3 regions of the Streptomyces sp. NPDC002701 genome follow, and region 2 is predicted to be linked to each of the others. Evidence: riboswitches for the same ligand, from Rfam matches in the RefSeq annotation. Region 2 holds a riboswitch; each other region holds the start of a gene.
The links. Region 2 has a riboswitch for thiamine pyrophosphate ahead of ACFYXC_RS24455 (thiamine ABC transporter substrate binding subunit). Riboswitches for the same ligand answer to the same signal wherever they lie in the genome.

Region 1 (5,208 bases), on a different contig from region 2:
TCGCGCGCGGTGGCCGACATGACCAGCGCGTCCAGCTCGGGAGCCAGGCCGGGCACGGTCGCCGACGGCGGGGGCACGTCCTCGTGCAGGTGCTTGTAGAGCACCGCGGCGGGTGAGTCCCCCGAGTGGGGCCGGTCGCCGGTCAGCATCTCGAAGAGCAGGATGCCGCACGCGTACACGTCCACCCGCGGGTCGGCCGTGCCGCTCTCTATCTGCTCCGGCGCGAGGTACGACACGGTGCCGAGCACGGCCCCGGTCGTGTGGGTGACGGTGTCCACGGCCCGTACCAGACCGAAGTCGGCCACCTTCACCCGGCCGTCGTCCCCTATCAGGACGTTCTCCGGCTTCATGTCGCGGTGCACGAAACCGGCGCGGTGCGCCGCGCCCAGCGCGGCCAGGACCGGTTCGAGGATGTCCAGCGCGGCCCGCGGCTGGAGCGCCCCGCGCTCGCGCAGCACGTCGCGCAGGGTGCAGCCGGCCACGTACTCCATCGCCAGATAGACGTAGGCGCCGTCGGTGCCCTGGTCGAAGACCTGCACCACGTTCGGATGGGCGAGCCTCGCCACCGACTTGGCCTCACGGATGAAGCGGTCGACGAAGGAGGCGTCGGCGGCCAGGGCCGGGTGCATCACCTTGAGCGCGAGCACCCGGTCGAGGCGGGTGTCCACGGCCCGGTAGACCGTGGCCATCCCGCCGACCGCGATGCGCGCGTCGACGTGATACCGGCCGTCGAGCACGTGCCCGACAATGGGGTCTCCCCGGCCGCCGAAGGCTGGGGAAGGGTCCTGAAGGGTCGTGTCCACGCTGGTGAGTCTACGAGCCGCCACTGACGGAGCCGCCCGGCCGGGCGATTCCGGGGCGGTACTGAAGCCGAGCTGTGACGCACCTCGCACGCCGGTCGCCGCGGGACGGCGTACCGGTGCGGACGCATGTTCAAGCGGGTTTCCGGCCCATTCTCAGAAAGCGGGCCGTTCCGGGTCCCAGCGCGCTGTTCCCTCCACCGGGGAGGAGGCTTCGGCGAAGTGCCGGCGCGGAATGCGTCCCGCCCGGTACGCGAGCCGTCCGGCCTCGACCGCGTGCCGCATCCCCTCGGCCATGAGCACCGGCTCCTGGGCCCGGGTCACGGCCGAGGCGAGCATCACACCGGCGCAGCCCAGCTCCATGGCGAGCGCGGCGTCCGACGCCGTACCGGCTCCGGCGTCCAGGATCACCGGCACGCGCGCGTGCTCCACGATCAGCTGGAAATTGTGCGGGTTGCGGATCCCGAGCCCCGATCCGATGGGCGATCCGAGCGGCATGACCGCCGCGCACCCCACGTCCTCCAGCTTCCGCGCGAGGACCGGGTCGTCGTTCGTGTAGGGGAGGACCGTGAAGCCGTCGTCGACGAGGGTCTCGGCGGCGTCCAGCAGTTCGACCGGATCGGGCAGCAGGGTGCGTTCGTCGGCGATCACCTCCAGCTTGACCAGGTCCGTGCCGAGCGCCTCGCGCGCGAGGCGGGCCGTCAGCACGGCCTCCCCGGCGGTGAAACAGCCCGCGGTGTTGGGCAGCACGCGGATGCCGAGCCGGTCGAGCACGGAGAGGACCGAGCCGTGGGCGCCGGGACTCACGCGGCGCATCGCGACCGTCGTCAGTTCCGTGCCGGAGGCGACGAGCGAGCGCTCCAGGACGTCGAGGCTCGGGGCACCGCCGGTGCCCATGATCAGACGGGACGTGTAGGACGTACCGCCGAGGACGAAGGGGTCGTCGGCCATGGGTCAGCCTCCTTGGACCGCGGTCAGGACCTCGACGCGGTCTCCCTCGCGCAGGAGGGTCCCGGGCCACTGCGCGCGCGGGACGACGGTCTCGTTGAGCGCGGCGGCGACGCCGGAGGGGGCCGCGCAGAGGGTGGCGACGAGCGTGTCGAGGGCGGTGTCGGCGGCGAGTTCCCGCCGCTCCCCGTTGACGAGGACGGTCATGTTCATACGGGCTGCTCCGTGAGTGCGGCGGCGCTGAACCGCCCGGGGGTGAACGGGCGCGCCTCGTCCGTGAGCTCACCGGTGGCCAGGGCGTGCGCCAGGGCGTCGCCGGTGACCGGGGTGAGCAGCACGCCGTTGCGGTGGTGGCCGGTCGCCAGCAGCAGACCGGGCAGAGCGGTCGGGCCGAGCAGGGGCGCGTTGTCGGGGGAGCCGGGCCGCAGTCCGGCCTGTGTCTCGGTGAGCGGCAGCTCGGTGATGCCGGGGACGAGTTCGTGGGCGTCCCGCAGCAGTTCGTACACGCCGCCCGCGGTCACCGTGGTGTCCCAGCCCAGTTCCTCGCTGGTCGCGCCGACGACGAGCTCGCCGCTCTCGCGCGGCACGAGGTAGACGTGGCTGCCGCGGACCACGGCACGCACCGTCCGGCTCAGGAAGGGCGCGGTCCCGCCCGGCAGGACCGCGCCGGGCCGCGGCATGGTCAGCCGCAGCACCTGCCCCTTCACGGGACGGACCGGGGGCCGTACGTCCTCGGGCACGCCCGCGAGGCGTCCGCTGAGGCTGCCCGCGGCGAGGACCACCTGCCCCGCGGACAGCCCGGTGCCGTCCGTCGTGACGACTCCGGTGGCCCGGCCCGCCGTGACGGTCAGCCGCCCGGCCCGCGTCCGGTGGAAGACCACTCCGGCCCGCTCGCAGGCCGTGACCAGGGCCGCGGCGAGCCGCCGGGGATCTATCTGGTGGTCGCCGTCCACCCGCAGCCCGCCGCGCACGCCGGGCGCGAGCATCGGCTCCAGGCGCCGGCACTCGCGGCCGCTCAGCCACTCGGACGCCAGGCCCGACCGCTGTTGCAGGGCGTGCAGTTCCCGCAGATGGGCGCGGTCGTCGGCGTCGAGTGCCACGGTCAGCGTGCCGCACCGCCGGTAGCCGAGGTCCTGGCCGGTCGCCTCGGTCAGCTCGGCGACGAAGTCCGGATAGCGCCGTGCCGAGGCCAGGTTGAGCCCGAGCAGGGTCTGCTCGCCGTGGTGCAGCTCGGTGACGGCGGCCAGCATCCCGGCGGCGACCTGCGCGGCGCCGCCGCCCGGTCCGGGATCCACGACCGCGGTGGTGAATCCGCGCTGCGCGGCCCGCCAGGCGGTGACCAGCCCGATGATGCCGCCCCCGACGACCAGGACGTCGGCGACCGGTCTGGTGGTGAGCGGTGCGTCGGCGACCGGTCTGGTGGTGACCGGTTTGTCGGCGACCGGTCCGGTGGTGATCGGTTCGTCGGCGACCGGTCCGGTGGTGATCGGTTCGTCGGGTGAAGATGCCTGCGATGTACGCGACATGGGCGTCCAGCCCCTCCCTTCGCCGGCATGACCCGGATCAGGTTCGTACGGTCGGAGGCCGCCCAGCCTCCCTCTCAGCCCGGTGCGTCCGGGCTCCCGCGAGTGCTCTACGTTGGCCACCCTAGCTCTTCGCCCCGCACCGCAGTAAGGGAGCGCCCCGCATGGCCCGCTCGCTCGACGGACTCGTTCTCGCCCCCGTGGCCGACCAGGCCCCCGGTCAGGTGGGTACGCGCACCCGGTTCGCCTACCACGAGCAGGACGGCGAGATCTGGGCCGAGTACGCGGGCGGCGACGTCGTCCGCGGCCACCTCGTGGGCACCCGGGAGGGCGACCGGCTCGACTTCCGCTACGTGCAGTTGAAGGCGGACGGCACCACCTCCTCGGGGCACTGCGTGTCCCTCGTCGCCGAGACCTCCGACGGCAGGGTCCGGCTGGAGGAGACCTGGGAGTGGGAGTCCCAGGAGGGCAGCGGGACGAGCGTGGTCGAAGAGGTGGCCGCCGGGGCCGCTGAGGCCGCCGAGGACTCCACCGCCGGCGATGTCTCTGAGGCCGCCCGGGGCTGACGCTGTGTGACAGCTCACCGGCCGCGGCCCTGACCGACGATTTGCCCGACTGCCTAAGGTGATCGGGTGAGTGAGCTGACACAGGGAGCAGGTCCGGCGGGGCGACCCGGCGTCGTGATCGTCGGTGCGGGCATGGCCGGCGTGCAGACGGCCGTGGCCCTGCGGGAACAGGGCTTCACCGGCACCGTGACCCTGATCGGCGCGGAACCGCACCAGCCGTACGACCGGCCGCCGCTGTCCAAGGCCGTGCTGCTCGGCAAGGCCGAGAGCTCCGCCTTCGACGTCGACTTCGCCTCCCTCGACGTGGAGCTGCGCCTGGGGCTCGAAGTGACCGGCCTGCGCCCGGACCGGCGTGAACTCGACACGGCCGAGGGCGCCGTCCCGTACGGCGTCCTGGTCGTCGCCACGGGTGCGGAACCGATCCGGCTGCCGGGCGCCGACGGCGTACCGGGTGTCCATCTGCTGCGCACCCTCGACGACGCCGAGCGGCTGCGGCCGGTTCTCGCCCGGCAGGACGACATCGTGGTGGTGGGCGCGGGCTGGATCGGCGCGGAGTTCGCCACGGCGGCCCGGGAGGCGGGCTGCGCGGTGACCGTCGTCGAGGCCGCCGGGCGGCCGCTCGTCGGCGCGGTGCCCGCCGAGGTGGCCGCCCCCATGGCCGCCTGGTACGCGGACAGCGGGGCTTTGTTGCGCACCCACGCGCGCGTGGAGCGCGTCGAGCCCGGCGCGGTGGTCCTGGACGACGGGTCGCGGCTGCCCGCGGGCGCCGTCGTGGTCGGTGTCGGGGCGCGGCCCGCCACGGCCTGGCTGACCGGCTCCGGCGTCGAACTGGGCGCCCACCGGGAGGTCGTCGCGGACGACCGTCTGCGCACCTCCGTCCCGGACGTGTACGCGGTCGGCGACTGCGCCTCCTTCCCGTCGGGCCGGTACGGGGAGCGTCTGCTGATCCACCACTGGGACAACGCGCTGCAGGGGCCGCGCACGGTCGCGGCGAACATCGTCGGGGAGACGCTCGCCGCGTACGATCCGGTGCCGTACTTCTGGTCCGAGCAGTTCGGCCGCTTCGTCCAGTACGCGGGGCATCACGGGTCCGCCGACACCATGGTGTGGCGGGGCGGGCCGGACGGGCCCGCGTGGTCGGTGTGCTGGCTCCGGGACGGCCGGCTGGTCGCCGTCCTCGCCGTGGGGCGGCCCCGGGACCTGGCGCAGGGCCGCCGCCTGATCGAATCGGGCACCCGAATGGACCCCACCCTGCTCCCGGACCCGACCCGTCCCTTGAAGAAGGCGACGGCGTAGCGCCGCGGGTTGTCCCGTCGACCGCGGGCGGGTGGGGGCTGACCGCGCAGTTCCCCGCGCCCCTACCGGGCCACA
Region 2 (5,208 bases):
ACCCCTGGCCGAGGGCGGCCGGGGGTCCTTCGCGTACGGCGACGGTCTGATCGTGTGTGCGGAGCCGTGCGCGACGCGGTGTACGGCGGGCGCCGGGGCCGGGGCGGCGTCAGCCCTGGCCGCCGTACTCGTGGGGACGGCCGCCCTGCCACTCCACCCACTGGGGATCGTCCAGCAGTTCCCCCGCGTCCGGCAGGCCCGCGCGGCGCAGGAACTCGACCACGTCGGCATCGCTGTGGGCGAGACCGGCGACCTGGGCGCGGATGGACACGCGGCGCCCACGGCCACCCGTCGGACGGTGCACCACGATGGGCGCCGTGCCCGTTCCCTCGGACTGCGGCCGCTCGCGGTTCACAGCACACCGAGCCCGGTGTCGGGACGGCAGTAGGGGCACGCCGTGACGCCGTCCTCCGTGATCGCGCGGAGGGCCTGGTCCCGGCCCAGCGGTTTCGTGTTCTTGCCCGCCATGCCGCAGTCGTCCGTATGGACGGAGTCGGGGGCGGGCCGGCCGCCCGCCCGTCGCATGGCGAGCCTGTACCCGAACGCGGGTGACGGCAGCGTGCGCGCCGCACGCGCGGTGACGACCTCCTGCCGCTCCAGCTCGGCGATGGTGTCGTCAGTGCGGCGGAGCTGCCAGACCAGCCATTCGCGGACGCTGCGCAGGCGATCGAGACGAGACACTTTTTCGGACACGAGTTCGATTCTAGGTCCTGATGCGACTCCTGGGACAGCACCCCCACCGAAGCCCGGCCCGAGCCGGGCAACCGGCGGCCCGGGTCACACGAATCGATCTGCGACACTGGTACAGCCATGCCTAAGCCCGGAGAACTTACATTCGTCGCCCCCCGCGGAGCCAAGAAGCCGCCGCGGCACCTTGCCGATCTCACGCCTGCCGAGCGTAAAGAGGCCGTTGCCGCGGTCGGTGAGAAGCCGTTTCGTGCCAAGCAACTCTCGCAGCACTACTTCGCGCGGTTCGCGCACGATCCGGAGCAGTGGACCGACATCCCGGCCGGGTCGCGCGCCAAGCTGCAGGAGGCGTTGCTGCCCGAGCTGATGACGGTCGTGCGGCATCTGTCCACCGACGCGGACACCACCCGCAAGACCCTGTGGCGGCTCTTCGACGGCACCCTCGTCGAGTCCGTGCTGATGCGCTACCCGGACCGGGTCACCATGTGCATCAGCTCACAGGCCGGCTGCGGGATGAACTGCCCGTTCTGCGCGACCGGGCAGGCCGGCCTCGACCGGAACCTGTCGACCGGCGAGATCGTGCACCAGATCGTCGACGGGATGCGGGCCCTGCGCGACGGGGAGATCCCCGGCGGTCCGGCGCGGCTGAGCAACATCGTCTTCATGGGCATGGGCGAGCCCCTCGCCAACTACAAGAGGGTCGTCCAGTCCATTCGCGCCCTCACCGACCCGGAGCCGGACGGGCTCGGACTGTCGCAGCGCGGTATCACCGTGTCGACCGTCGGTCTCGTCCCCGCCATCAACCGGTTCTCCGACGAGGGCTTCAAGTGCCGCCTCGCCATCTCCCTGCACGCGCCGGACGACGAGCTGCGCGACACCCTCGTACCGGTCAACACGCGGTGGAAGGTCCGGGAGGTGCTGGACGCCGGCTGGGAGTACGCGGCCAAGTCCGGGCGGCGCCTCTCCATCGAGTACGCGCTCATCCGGGACATCAACGACCAGGCGTGGCGCGGTGACCGGCTCGGGCGGCTGCTCAAGGGCAAGCCGGTGCACGTGAACCTGATCCCGCTGAACCCGACGCCCGGCTCCAAGTGGACCGCCTCGCGGCCCGAGGACGAGAAGGCGTTCGTCGAGGCGATCGCCGCCCATGGTGTGCCCGTCACCGTCCGGGACACCCGTGGTCAGGAGATCGACGGGGCGTGCGGGCAGCTGGCGGCCACCGAGCGGTAGTCTGGCAGCGTTCGTACCGACACATCTTCATATTCCGACAGGGGAGCGCCACAGCGCTGAGAGTGCGGGAGAGCCCGCAGACCCTCTGAACCTCGCCCAGGTCATTCTGGGTAGGAAGTTCGGTCACTACTCAAGCTGTTGCGCCCTGCCCGGGACCGACCGAGGTCCCGGGCAGGGCCGCGTCTCTTCCTGGACAACCCAGGAGGAACCAGAACCAGTGCGTACCACGAGCATCACCCACCGGCTCACCGCCGCCGTCGCGGCCACCGGGCTCGGCCTCGTCGCGCTCAGCGCGTGCGGGTCCTCCGACTCCGGGGACGGGGGTTCGGGCGACGAGGGCTCCGGGACCGTGACCCTCGTCAGCCACGACTCCTTCGCCTACAGCAAGGACGTCCTCAAGGCGTTCGAGGAGGAGTCCGGCTACAAGGTCAGGGTCCTCAAGGACGGCGACGCCGGGCAGGCCGTCAACAAGGCGATCCTCACCAAGGACAACCCGCAGGGCGACGTCTTCTTCGGCGTCGACAACACCCTGCTCTCGCGCGCGCTCGACAACGGGCTGTTCCAGTCGTACGAGGCCAAGGGAGCGGACCTCGTCCTGCCCGAGTACCGGGTCGACCCGGACAGGCACCGCGTCACGCCGATCGACTCCGGTGACATCTGCGTCAACTACGACAAGACCTACTTCAGTAAGCGTGACCTGGCGCCGCCGACGTCCTTCGACGATCTGATCAAGCCCGCGTACAAGAACCTCCTCGTCACCTCGAACGCCTCGACCTCCTCGCCCGGCCTCGGCTTCCTGCTCGGCACCGCCGCGAAGTACGGGGACGACGGGTGGGAGGACTACTGGAAGAAGCTCAGGGCCAACGGCGTGAAGGTCGTCGACGGCTGGGAGCAGGCATACAACGAGGAGTTCTCCGGGTCCGCCGGCGGCAAGAAGGCCAAGGGCGACCGGCCGCTCGTCGTCTCGTACGCCTCCTCCCCGCCCGCCGAGGTCATCTACGCCGACCCGAGGCCGAAGACCGCGCCGACCGGTGTCGCGGACGGCACCTGTTTCCGGCAGGTCGAGTACGCGGGGCTGCTGAGCAACGCGGAGAACGCGAAGGGCGGCAAGGCGCTCGTCGACTTCCTGATCAGCAAGAGGTTCCAGGACGACATGCCGCTCAACATGTTCGTGTACCCGGTCCGTGAGGGCGCCCGGGTGCCCCAGGAATTCGTGAAGTTCGGCCCGCAGGCCGAGAACCCCGAGACCCTGGACCCCGCCAGGATCGCCGACAACCGTGACGAGTGGGTCAAGTCATGGACCTCGCTCGTACTGAAGTAGAGGCGCGGCCGCGCGCACACAGGCGTACGGGGAGCGCGGCGCGGCTCGGTCTCATGGCCGTGCCCGTCGCGTTCTTCGGGCTCTTCTTCGCCTATCCGGTCGCGGCGATCACCGCCCGCGGGCTGCGTACCGGCGGGAGCTGGCGGTTCGGGCGGATCTGGGACGTGCTCGCCCAGCCCGACATCCGGCACGTCCTGTGGTTCACCACCTGGCAGGCGCTCGCCTCGACCGCGCTCACCCTGCTGATCGCGCTCCCCGGCGCGTACGTCTTCGCGCGCTTCGAGTTCAGGGGCAAGCAGGTGCTCCGGGCCGTCGTGACCGTACCGTTCGTGCTGCCGACCGTCGTCGTGGGCACGGCCTTCCTGGCGCTGCTCGGCCGGGGCGGACTGCTGGACGACCTGTGGGGCGTACGCCTGGACACCACCGTGTGGGCCATCCTGCTCGCGCACGTCTTCTTCAACTACGCGGTCGTCGTCCGTACGGTCGGTGGCCTCTGGTCGCAGCTCGACCCGCGGCAGGAGGAGGCCGCACGGATGCTCGGCGCCTCACGGTTCGCGGCCTGGCGCACGGTGACGCTCCCGGCGCTCGGCCCGGCCGTGGCCGCCGCCGCACTCATGGTCTTCCTCTTCACCTTCACCTCCTTCGGCGTCGTGCAGATCCTCGGCGGCCCCACCTTCTCGACGCTGGAGGTCGAGATCTACCGGCAGACCTCGGAGATCTTCGACCTCTCCACGGCCGCCGTGCTGACGATCATCCAGTTCGTGGCCGTGGGCGCGATCCTCGCCGTCCACGCGTGGACCGTACGGCGGCGGGAGACCGCGCTGCGGCTGGTCGACGCCGCCACGACCGCGCGACGGCCGCGCGGGGCGGGGCAGTGGACCCTGCTCGCCGCTGTCCTCGCCACCATCGCCGTCCTGCTGGTCCTGCCGCCGGCCGTCCTGGTCGCGCGCTCGTTCGACGCCCCGGGATTCGGCTACTACAAGGCACTGACCAGCGACGAGGGCGGTCTGTTCCTGGTGCCGCCGATCGACGCCGTCGGCAACTCGCTGCGGTACGCCCTCGCCGCCACCGCCATCGCCCTGCTGATCGGCGGACTCGCGGCCGCCGCCCTCACCCGCCGGGACGCGGGACGTCTCGTACGGGGCTTCGACGCGCTGCTCATGCTGCCGCTCGGGGTCTCCGCCGTGACCGTCGGCTTCGGTTTCCTCGTCGCGCTCGACGAACCGCCGCTGGACCTGCGCAGCACCTGGATCCTCGTGCCCCTCGCGCAGGCGCTGGTGGGTGTCCCCTTCGTCGTACGGACCATGCTGCCGGTGCTGCGGGCCGTGGACGGGCGGCTGCGCGAGGCGGCGGCGGTGCTCGGGGCCTCGCCCTGGCGGGTGTGGCGCGAGGTCGATCTGCCGATGGTGCGGCGGGCGCTGCTGATCGCGGCCGGGTTCGCCTTCGCCGTGTCACTGGGCGAGTTCGGCGCGACCGTCTTCATCGCACGGCCCGACAACCCGACGCTGCCGGTCGCCGTGGCACGGCTGCTGGGACGGGCGGGCGAGCTCAACTACGGGCAGGCCATGGCCCTTTCCACCGTCCTGATGGTGGTGTGCGCGGTGGCGCTGCTGGTCCTCGAACGCCTTCGCACCGACCTTCGCTCCGACCGGACGGGAGAGTTCTGAAGATGCTCGAACTGGAAGGGGCGACCGTACGGTTCGGCGGGCGGGCCGTGCTCGACGACGTCGGTCTCGATGTCGCCGAGCAGGAGATCGTATGTGTGCTGGGGCCCAGCGGCAGCGGCAAGTCGACGCTGCTCAGGGCCGTCGCCGGGCTGCAGCCGCTGGACGGCGGGCGGGTGTTCCTGGACGGCCGTGACCTCGACGGCGTGCCCGCGCACAGGCGGGGCGTCGGCCTGATGTTCCAGGACCACCAGCTGTTCCCGCAGCGGGACGTCGCCGGGAACGTGGCCTTCGGGCTGCGGATGC
Region 3 (5,208 bases), on a different contig from region 2:
CCGCGGCGACCGAGTACCAGCACTATGTGAAGGTCCGCGAGGAACTGCGCCAGCCGGCGCCGTCCACCCCACCCGTCCGCGAAGGATCCTCCAGTTCCTCGGATCCGGGTACGAGCGCGGTGGGGCTCGCCACCACCATGGGGGAGGTGGCCGAGACCGCCGGGGCGGGTGCCGCCGCGGTCGTCGCCGTGCTCGCCCCTGTCCTCGCCGGCACGGCCGCGGCGATCTTCCTGCTCGTCGGCTACATCCTGAAGATGCTCGACCCCCAGCCGGGCATCGCCCAGACCCTCCTCACCACCGGATGGGTCTTCGGCGCCGTCACGGCGGCCACGATCCTGGTCGCCGCGGTCTGCCTGCTGCTCGCCGCCCTGCGCAACGGCGCCAGTTCGCTCCAGGCCGGCGTGCACGGCGAACACAGCGAGGAGGTCGACCGTGCCAGGCACGCCTGGCACGACGCTCTCCTGGAGCACGGCATCATGCCGTTCCTCAAGGAGGCCCTCGCGGACCCGGGTACCGCCGCCCTCGGTCGTACGAAACCGTCGGCGCCGGTCAGCCGGATGCCGCAGCTCGGCTACAACCGCCCGGGTTTCAGCAGCCCCGACGGCGGCCCGGCAGCGGGCCCGCGCCCCAGTTTCTCGAGCCCGGACTTCAGCAGCCCGGACTTCGGGGGGCCGGAGCACGCTCCCGAATAAGGGAGGGGTCCGCCTGCCAAGACTGATCGACGACGGAAACCCGTCGTCGATCTTTTCTTGGCCCGCGGTAACGGCGACGAGGTGACCCCGGCGGCGTGGCGGCCGGCGGGGTCACCCGGTCCGGACAGGCGGAGCGGGCGGGTGTGCCCGGGTCAGTCGGCCAGTGGCAGGTAGACCCGGTTGCCCGCGGCGGCGAACTCCTTCGACTTCTGGAGCATCCCCTCGGCGACCTCCTCGGCCGAGGCTCCCGCTGCCGCCGTACCGCCGAACTGCTCGGTGATGCTGTGGCTGATCTTCATCGAGCAGAACTTCGGCCCGCACATGGAGCAGAAGTGCGCCGTCTTGGCCGGCTCGGCCGGGAGCGTCTCGTCGTGGAACTCCCGGGCCGTGTCCGGATCCAGGGCCAGGTTGAACTGGTCCTCCCAGCGGAACTCGAAGCGGGCGTCCGACAACGCGTCGTCCCACTCCTGCGCGCCCGGATGTCCCTTGGCGAGGTCCGCCGCATGGGCCGCGATCCTGTAGGTGATGACACCCGTCTTGACGTCGTCACGGTTGGGCAGGCCCAGATGCTCCTTGGGCGTGACGTAGCAGAGCATCGCCGTGCCCCACCAGGCGATCATCGCGGCTCCGATACCGGAGGTGATGTGGTCGTACGCCGGCGCGATGTCCGTCGTCAGCGGACCGAGCGTGTAGAACGGAGCCTCCTCGCAGATCTCCTGCTGGAGGTCGATGTTCTCCTTGATCTTGTGCATCGGGACATGCCCGGGGCCTTCGATCATGGTCTGTACGTTGAAGCGCTTGGCGACCTTGTTGAGTTCTCCGAGCGTCCGCAGCTCCGCGAACTGCGCGGCGTCGTTGGCATCCGCGATCGAACCCGGCCGCAGACCGTCGCCGAGCGAGTAGGTGACGTCGTAGGCGGCGAGGATCTCGCAGAGCTCCTCGAAGTGCTCGTACAGGAACGACTCCTTGTGGTGCGCCAGGCACCATGCCGCCATGATCGAGCCGCCACGCGAGACGATGCCGGTCTTGCGGTTGGCTGTCAGCGGGACGTACGGGAGGCGTACACCCGCATGGACGGTCATGTAGTCGACGCCCTGCTCGGCCTGTTCGACGACCGTGTCCTTGTAGACCTCCCAGGTGAGTTCCTCGGCGCGCCCGTCGACCTTCTCCAGCGCCTGGTAGAGGGGGACCGTCCCGATGGGCACGGGGGAGTTGCGCAGCACCCATTCCCGGGTGGTGTGGATGTTGCGGCCGGTCGACAGATCCATGACCGTGTCGGCACCCCAGCGGGTCGCCCAGGTCATCTTCTCGACCTCCTCCTCGATGGAGGAGGTGACGGCGGAGTTGCCGATGTTGGCGTTGACCTTCACCAGGAACCGCTTGCCGATGATCATCGGCTCGATCTCCGGATGGTTGACGTTGGCCGGCAGAACAGCCCGGCCCGCCGCGATCTCCTCGCGTACCACCTCGGGGGCGACGTTCTCCCGGATGGCCACGTACTCCATCTCCGGCGTGATCTCGCCCCGCCTCGCGTACGCGAGTTGGGTGACTGCCTGCCCGTCACGGCTCCTGCGGGGCAGACGCGGGCGCCCCGGAAAGACCGCGTCGAGGTTGCGCAGTCCACCGCGCGGTGAGGTGTGCTTGATCCCGTCGTCCTCGGGCCGCACGGGACGGCCCGGGTACTCCTCGGTGTCGCCACGGGCGATGATCCAGTTCTCCCGCAGGGGCGCCAGTCCCCTGCGCACCTCCGTGTCGACGGCAGGATCGGTGTACGGGCCGGACGTGTCGTACAGGGTGACCGATCGGCCGTTGGTGAGATGCACCTGACGGACCGGCACGCGCAGGTCGGGGCGCGAGCCCTCGACATACGCCTTGTGCCAGCCGATGGACCTTCCGGCGTCGCCGTTCTCCGGCGGGGCAGTTGCCCCACCGCTCTCGGGTGAGGCGGATACCTCGGTGCCATCGGTCGGGGCGAGCGCCCCGTTCGTCTGGCTGGAGGCAGGCGTGCGTACGTCCTTGTCGGTCATGAGACCTACTCCCTACGCCGGCATTACCCGGTAACAGGTTCGGCGGTCGACGCAGCGTTTCCCGTCCGGCGATGTTCCACGTGAAACATCGCGGATACGGAGGTCAGCGCCCTCTCAGCCCGGTGCTCCGAGCTCCCGCGTGTGCAAAGGTGCTTCCACGCTAGCGTCACAATGGGCGCGGTGAACAGTGGGCCCCTCTCGTTCTTGCGATGATCGGTCGGTGACCACGACGCAGCAGCCTCCACTTCCACCGTCCGAACCGCCCCACGGACAGGGCCCCGACGGCCATGGTCCCGGCGGCGGTGGCGGCGACGGACCTGTCGGCGACGGGCACGGTCACTCGCACAACCACGGCCCCGCGGCCCCGGTCTCCATGCACCTGCGCAAGATCATCGCCGCGGTACTGATCCCCTTCGCCGCGGCGGTCGTGATCGGTCTCGCGGTGCTCTGGCCCGGCGGCGCCCCCGAGCACGAGCGCACGGGTGTCGGCTTCGACCGGCAGACCCAGCAGGCCACCGTGACGAAGGTCGACAAGGTCGACTGCAAGTCGGTGAACGCCTCGGGCGGGACTCCGACCGGCGACACCTCGACGGCCGAGGGCTCGTCCGCGCAGCAACAGGCTTCGGGCACCTGCAAGAAGGCGACGGTCCGGGTCGACAGTGGCAAGGACAAGGGACGTACCTTCACCGAGATCGTCCAGCCGGACTCCTCACGGCAGCTGGAACAGGGCCAGGAGGTGATCGTCGCGTACGCACCCGATGCCCCCAGGGAGCTGCAGTACTCGGTCACCGACGTGAACCGCAAGCTCCCGATGGCGCTGCTCGCCGGTATCTTCGCCCTCGCCGTGGTCGTGGTGGGCCGGATGCGCGGTGTCATGGCGCTGGTCGCGCTGGCCGTCAGCTTCCTGATCCTGACGTTCTTCATCCTGCCCGCGATCCTGCAGGGCTCGAACCCGCTGGTCGTGGCGGTGGTCGGGGCCAGTGCCATCATGCTGATCGCGCTCTACATGTGCCACGGCCTCTCCGCCCGGACGTCGGTCGCGGTGCTGGGCACGCTTCTGTCCCTGCTGCTGATCGGGCTGCTCGGCTCCCTGTTCATCGACTGGGCCGCACTGACCGGCAACACCGACGACAACACCGGCCTGATCCACGGGCTCTACCCGTCCATCGACATGAGCGGTCTGCTGCTGGCGGGTGTCATCATCGGTTCGCTCGGAGTGCTCGACGACGTCACGGTGACGCAGACGTCGGCGGTCTGGGAACTCCACGCGGCCAACCCGGCGATGGGCTGGCGAGGGCTGTACCGGGCGGGCATCCGCATCGGCCGCGACCACATCGCGTCCGTCGTCAACACGCTCGTCCTCGCCTACGCCGGCGCGGCGCTCCCTCTGCTGCTGCTCTTCTCCATCGCGGAGAGCAGCGTGGGGACGGTGGCCAACAGCGAACTGGTGGCGGAGGAGATCGTGCGCACGCTCGTCGGCTCGATCGGGCTGGTCGCCTCGGTGCCGGTCACGACGGCTCTCGCGGCCCTGGTGGTGTCGGCGGACCGCCCGGGCGGCACCACCCCGGTCGAACAGGCGCCGCCCCAACCCCAGCCGCAGGCCGGCTCACGGGCGCCGCTGCGGGGCGGGAGCGGTCGCCGCCGCAAGCACTGAGCACGACTCGCACCGACCCCGCGATGTTCACCTCGCACTGCTCACCCCGCGCTGTTACCCCGCGCTCTGTTCCTCCGCCAGGATGCGGTCCAGGGCCTCGTCCAGGTGGGTGTCGAAGTCGGCGAGGGAGCGTTCCTGCCCCAGCGGTACCAGGCGGTCCGTACGGTCGAGGAACGCCAGCAGGGGCGCCGTGCCGCAGCGGAAGCGGGCCTGGTCGGCGCCCACCTGGAGCCGGATCAGCACGTCGCCGAATCCGTCGGTGTCGGAGGGAGCGATGTGGACGTCTCCGTCCCCGCACGGGCGGCCCACCCCGTCGATCAGCAGTTCACGGCCGAAGGCCCAGGTCACCGGGGCGTCGCCCGGCAGGTGGAAGGTCAGACGCACGGCATAGGGATCACAGGTCTCATAACGCAGCTCCACCGGAATTCGGAAGGAGAGCTCCTCCGAGACGACGAAGCTCATCATGACCTCTGCCTGTACTACTGACTCGCGCATCGCCTACCCCGTCGTCTGCCGTCCATGGCCGGGAATCGTCCACCCAAACACTTCTGGCATCTTGCTCAACGTGTACACCAGATCACAAGGAGTGAGTTTTCAGATGCTGATAGAGAGGGCGAGAGTTCCCAGCAGTCCGCTGATCCCGCTCTGCAGTCGGCGTGCTGCCGGCAGCAGCCGATCGACCTGGTGGGACGGCATGGAGATGGCCACCGCGGCGGCCGTACCGCCCATCGTGATCGGGATCGCGGCACAGACCGCGCCCAGCGCGTACTCCTGATGTTCGATCACGGGCTGCATGCGCCGAGTCGATTCGAGACGCCGCATCAGGGCCTGATCG

Region 1: another riboswitch for thiamine pyrophosphate. It lies ahead of thiO (glycine oxidase ThiO); the one in region 2 lies ahead of ACFYXC_RS24455 (thiamine ABC transporter substrate binding subunit).
Region 3: another riboswitch for thiamine pyrophosphate. It lies ahead of thiC (phosphomethylpyrimidine synthase ThiC); the one in region 2 lies ahead of ACFYXC_RS24455 (thiamine ABC transporter substrate binding subunit).

Annotation. Positions count from the first base shown of each region.
Region 1 is NZ_JBIAQL010000001.1:985,304-990,511, forward strand. It holds gene pknB (Stk1 family PASTA domain-containing Ser/Thr kinase) at 1-803, opposite strand, end outside; gene ACFYXC_RS04210 (thiazole synthase) at 957-1,751, opposite strand; gene thiS (sulfur carrier protein ThiS) at 1,755-1,955, opposite strand; gene thiO (glycine oxidase ThiO) at 1,958-3,274, opposite strand; TPP riboswitch at 3,272-3,384, opposite strand; gene ACFYXC_RS04225 (hypothetical protein) at 3,436-3,837, shown strand; gene ACFYXC_RS04230 (NAD(P)/FAD-dependent oxidoreductase) at 3,970-5,133, shown strand.
Region 2 is NZ_JBIAQL010000009.1:191,996-197,203, forward strand. It holds gene ACFYXC_RS24440 (hypothetical protein) at 110-355, opposite strand; gene ACFYXC_RS24445 (DUF6233 domain-containing protein) at 352-681, opposite strand; gene rlmN (23S rRNA (adenine(2503)-C(2))-methyltransferase RlmN) at 811-1,917, shown strand; TPP riboswitch at 1,947-2,052, shown strand; gene ACFYXC_RS24455 (thiamine ABC transporter substrate binding subunit) at 2,135-3,238, shown strand; gene ACFYXC_RS24460 (ABC transporter permease) at 3,214-4,905, shown strand; gene ACFYXC_RS24465 (ABC transporter ATP-binding protein) at 4,908-5,208, shown strand, end outside.
Region 3 is NZ_JBIAQL010000005.1:168,139-173,346, forward strand. It holds gene ACFYXC_RS16540 (hypothetical protein) at 1-692, shown strand, start outside; gene thiC (phosphomethylpyrimidine synthase ThiC) at 845-2,719, opposite strand; TPP riboswitch at 2,712-2,868, opposite strand; gene ACFYXC_RS16550 (YibE/F family protein) at 2,940-4,373, shown strand; gene ACFYXC_RS16555 (SsgA family sporulation/cell division regulator) at 4,428-4,868, opposite strand; gene ACFYXC_RS16560 (IclR family transcriptional regulator) at 4,968-5,208, opposite strand, start outside.